2 regions of the Shewanella sp. SNU WT4 genome follow, and region 1 is predicted to be linked to the other one. Evidence: predicted binding sites of a transcription regulator. Region 1 holds the regulator's gene; the other holds the start of a gene.

Region 1 (2,188 bases):
CCGCGGGCTTGGGGTGTTAATCACAGATCATAACGTCCGTGAAACCTTAGACGTCTGTGAGCATGCCTATATCGTTAGCCATGGCGAATTGATTGCAGAAGGTACTCCCGCTGAAATATTAGATAACCAACAAGTGCGCGCAGTGTACTTAGGTGAACAATTCAGGCTATAGTTAACGTTAACAAGGCGATCAGTAAGGTCGTCTTTTACTTTGTGATATACGCTTATTATTCAGTGTTTTCCATCACAACTCTCATAAGTAGGGATAGCGGTAATTATGAAAGCGTCACTCCAGCTTAGACTGGGTCAGCAACTTACCATGACTCCGCAATTGCAGCAGGCCATTCGTCTGCTGCAATTATCATCCATGGAACTACAGCAGGAAATCCAGCAAGCCCTGGAGTCTAATCCGCTATTAGAATTGGATGAAGAGCAATATGATCCCATCCAAGCCGCGACGGAAGGCAACGAGTTCGATGTCACTCACGTTAAGAATCAGGACAAAGAACTAGAAACCAATGACAACAATACAGCAGACAGCAGCGACATGAGTTATGAAGCTGATGCCGTTGAAGCTGACTCCTATGAAGTCGATATGGAGCGCGATAGTTCAAGTGTCGATACTAGTGATGCCCTCACCCAAGAAACTATGCCAGAAGAGCTGCCTTTTGATAGCAGTTGGGATGAAGTGTTTACCGCAACTAGTAACACAGGCTCTGCTAATCTGCGCGATGATGACATGCCGTTTCAAGGTGAAACCTGCGAAGGCTTGTATGAGCATTTAGAATGGCAAAAGAATCTGACTCCGTTTAGCGATACCGATCGCGCCATTGCTACCACTATTATTGAAGCGATTGATGAACGCGGTTATCTCACCTTATCGACTGCTGAAATTCTGGATGCCATTAGTGATGATGACGATATAGAGCTTGATGAAGTGGAAGCTGTGCTTAAACGGATTCAGCATTTTGATCCCATAGGTGTCGGCGCCCGAGATTTGCGCGAATGTTTACTTATTCAGCTGTCGCATTTTAATGAAAACACACCATATTTAGCGGAAGCTAGACTGCTGATTGATGAACATTTGGATGTCTTAGCCGCCAAAGATTTTCGTTTATTAATGCGAAAAACTCGGCTCAAAGAAGATGATGTCAAATATGCGCTGCAACTGATCCAGACCTTAAATCCGCGCCCCGGCTCGTTAATTACGCCAAATAGCGATGAATACGTGATCCCTGATGTATCGGTCAGCAAAAAAAATGGTCGTTGGGTTGTAGAGCTCAATCCCGATAATATGCCTAAACTGAATGTAAACCAGCATTATGCCGCCATGGCTCGCAGCAGTCGCAATCAAGCCGATAGTCAGTTTATTCGCGGCCACTTGCAAGAAGCCAAATGGTTTATTAAAAGTTTAGAGAGTCGCAATGATACGCTTCTAAAGGTGGCGACTTGCATAGTTGAGTTCCAGCAAGGTTTCTTTGAGTTTGGTGAAGAAGCGATGAAACCTATGGTTCTTAATGACATAGCTGAAGCCGTTGAAATGCATGAATCGACGATTTCACGGGTGACGACTCAAAAATATATGCATACCCCTAAGGGGATTTTTGAATTAAAGTACTTTTTCTCTAGCCATGTAGGCACGGATGACGGCGGAGAATGCTCCTCTACAGCAATTAGAGCTTTTATAAAGAAGCTAGTCGCTGCAGAAAACCAAAAGAAACCACTGAGTGACAGTAAAATGGCTCAGCTTTTGGCAGAACAGGGAATTAACGTTGCACGGCGCACCATAGCTAAATATCGAGAAGCTATGTTGATCCCACCGTCCAATCAGCGTAAAAGTTTATAACCCACCATTTCACTGGAGGCAGGCATCTATGCAAATTAATCTGACAGGGCACCACGTAGAAGTAACCGATTCGTTACGCGAGTATGTTGAAAACAAGTTCACAAAGCTTGAACGTCATTTTGAACAGATCAATAATGTGCATGTTGTTTTAAATGTTGAAAAAAATCAGCAGATTGCTGAAGCCAAGCTACTAGTGAGTGGCGGTGAAATATTCGCTACCTCCGAACATCAAGATATGTACGCCGCGATTGACGCCCTGATAGATAAGTTGGACCGTCAAGTCATTAAACACAAAGAGAAATTGATAAAACATTAACGATGGAACTCAGTACCATCCTGCGA
Region 2 (2,188 bases), 1.8 Mb from region 1:
CGCTTAACGAGGTGTGCAGCACTACTTTGATATGCTTAAGTTTTTGGTTATCACGAATTTCAGCGGTCAGGGTATAGCCATCCATTTCTGGCATTTCAATATCTGAAATAATTAACGGAATTTGCTTAGAAACATCATCGCAAGTTTCGGCCCGAGCTCTCAACATATCGAGTGCTTCGCGGCCATCTTTGGCGGTATCAATTTCAAGTTGTAACGAATTAAGCGAGCGAATGATTTGCTTACGGGCCACAGCCGAATCATCAATCACCATGATGTGATAATTTTTATCGCGATCAATATTAAGTAAGTCGGCAGTTTCTTGACTAATTTCGGTTTTGACTGGGGATATTTGGTCGAGAATTTTTTCAACATCAAGGATTTCGACTAGTTCGCCTTCTATTTCAGTCACAGCGGTTAAATACGAAAAACGCCCCGTGCCATCAGGTGGCGGCAAAATGGCGCCCCAATTCATGTTAATAATACGTTCAACAGAATTGACTAAGAAGCCTTGAATACTGCGGTTGTATTCCGCAATGATGATAAAACAATTATCTACATTTTCAATGCGTTGCCCGCCAGTTGCCGCACTTAAATCAATCACAGAAATGGTTTGACCACGAATATGAGCCACACCGCGCACTAAAGGACTGAGCTTAGGCAGAGTCGTTAACGGCGGGCATTGCAGTACTTCTTTGACTTTGAAAACGTTGATACCGAATCTTTGTTTGCCACTGAGTTTAAATAGCAACAACTCTAATCGGTTTTGACCGACCAGCTGAGTACGCTGATTTACAGATTCAAGAATATTTGCCATATCATTGCCTTTGTTACTATTTGATTCCCTTCCTACTCGTAAAGAGTATAGGCACATAACTTGCTTTATTTACATTAGTTATAGCGCAGCGTCGAAACTATGACGCTAAAAACCTTAAAAAAATCATTAACCGTGAAATGACTGTTTGAAGTATAGGTGCATTCTTGAAAAATAAGCCAGATTTGACACTATGACAACAAGCATATGGATAATTATCGCGTTAGCATTCAGTGTTAACGTCACCGCGGCGGCCAATAGTGACAGCGCCAACACGGCTGTGCGCCCAACGGCGGATGACATTAAACAATTGGCAACCGCTGCCATTGCCGATGAGGTAGAACCTATTACTGGCGCGCAAATATCCATACAAGCCCACACACCTAACGCGCGGGTAAAATTGCCACTGTGCAGCGGCGCTATTCGAGCCGAAGTCGCTGCCAAGCGCGCTATCAGTCGCAATAACACAGTCAAAATTAGCTGTGATAGCCCCGAGCTTGATTATCCGTGGCAGATTTTTGTCGCAGTCAAAGTTGATATTCGCTTTCCTGTGGTCGTTGCCAGGCGTCCCATTAATGTGGGCGAATTACTGACTAGCGAGATGTTAGATATTGCCATGATCGAGAAGAGTCAGCTGCGAGGTGAGCAATTTAGTGAGCTTGAACCCATCATAGGCAGTCGCAGCAAACGGCGAATTAGCCAAGCAAGTCCGGTGTTTATTGAAAATTTATGTTTTGTGTGTGAAGGTGATAGTGTCACTATTATTGCTAAGAGCACTAATTTTACGATTCGCACTCAAGGCGTTGCTGAAAGTAATGGTGTGCTCGGTGAACATATTCAGATTAAGAACGCTCAATCGCAAAAATTGATTAAAGCAGTCGTGACTAAAGTGGGAACAGTTGAAATAAATATGTAAGCTATTTGCTTGCTGAATATTTACTATTGTTTTATTAACGACTTAAATATTTATCGAAAAAAAAGTTAAGTCATAACGCTTTTGGTCGATAACTAGATACATTGTAAACGCATGCTATTGGAGCCAATTATGGCGATTGATTTTTCCAAGCTGAATTCTGCCAGCAATACTCAGGTATACAGCAAGTCTCAACAAGCGGCGCTTCCTCAAACAGGAAATGCTAATGCGCCAGTTCAACCTCAAGCGACGACTGTGCACACGGACTCAGTCAAGTTGACGCCGCAAGCGCAGCAGTTACAAGGCGCGAGCGCTAAAATGGCCGGCTCACCTGACATAGATCAAAAGAAAATTGATCAAATCAAACTCGCCATCTCTGAAGGGCGCTATAAGATAGACCCTGAACGCTTGGCGGCTAACATAGTTAAATTTGAAAAACAGATGCAGGATTTCAATGACTATTG

The links. Region 1 encodes sigma-54, which starts transcription at its own class of promoters, with help from an activator protein. Its sites were predicted from a motif close to GTTGGCACGNNNNTNGNNT; they were not measured.
Region 2: the regulator sigma-54 is predicted to act here: its motif matches at 862-880, upstream of flgA (flagellar basal body P-ring formation chaperone FlgA).

Annotation. Positions count from the first base shown of each region.
Region 1 is NZ_CP041151.1:956,849-959,036, reverse strand. Features, by position in the region: gene lptB (LPS export ABC transporter ATP-binding protein) at 1-172, shown strand, start outside; gene FJQ87_RS04295 (RNA polymerase factor sigma-54) at 278-1,846, shown strand; gene hpf (ribosome hibernation promoting factor) at 1,875-2,162, shown strand; gene ptsN (PTS IIA-like nitrogen regulatory protein PtsN) at 2,165-2,188, shown strand, end outside.
Region 2 is NZ_CP041151.1:3,206,088-3,208,275, forward strand. Features, by position in the region: gene FJQ87_RS14425 (chemotaxis protein CheV) at 1-814, opposite strand, end outside; gene flgA (flagellar basal body P-ring formation chaperone FlgA) at 1,005-1,727, shown strand; gene flgM (flagellar biosynthesis anti-sigma factor FlgM) at 1,857-2,188, shown strand, end outside; gene flgN (flagellar export chaperone FlgN) at 2,179-2,188, shown strand, end outside.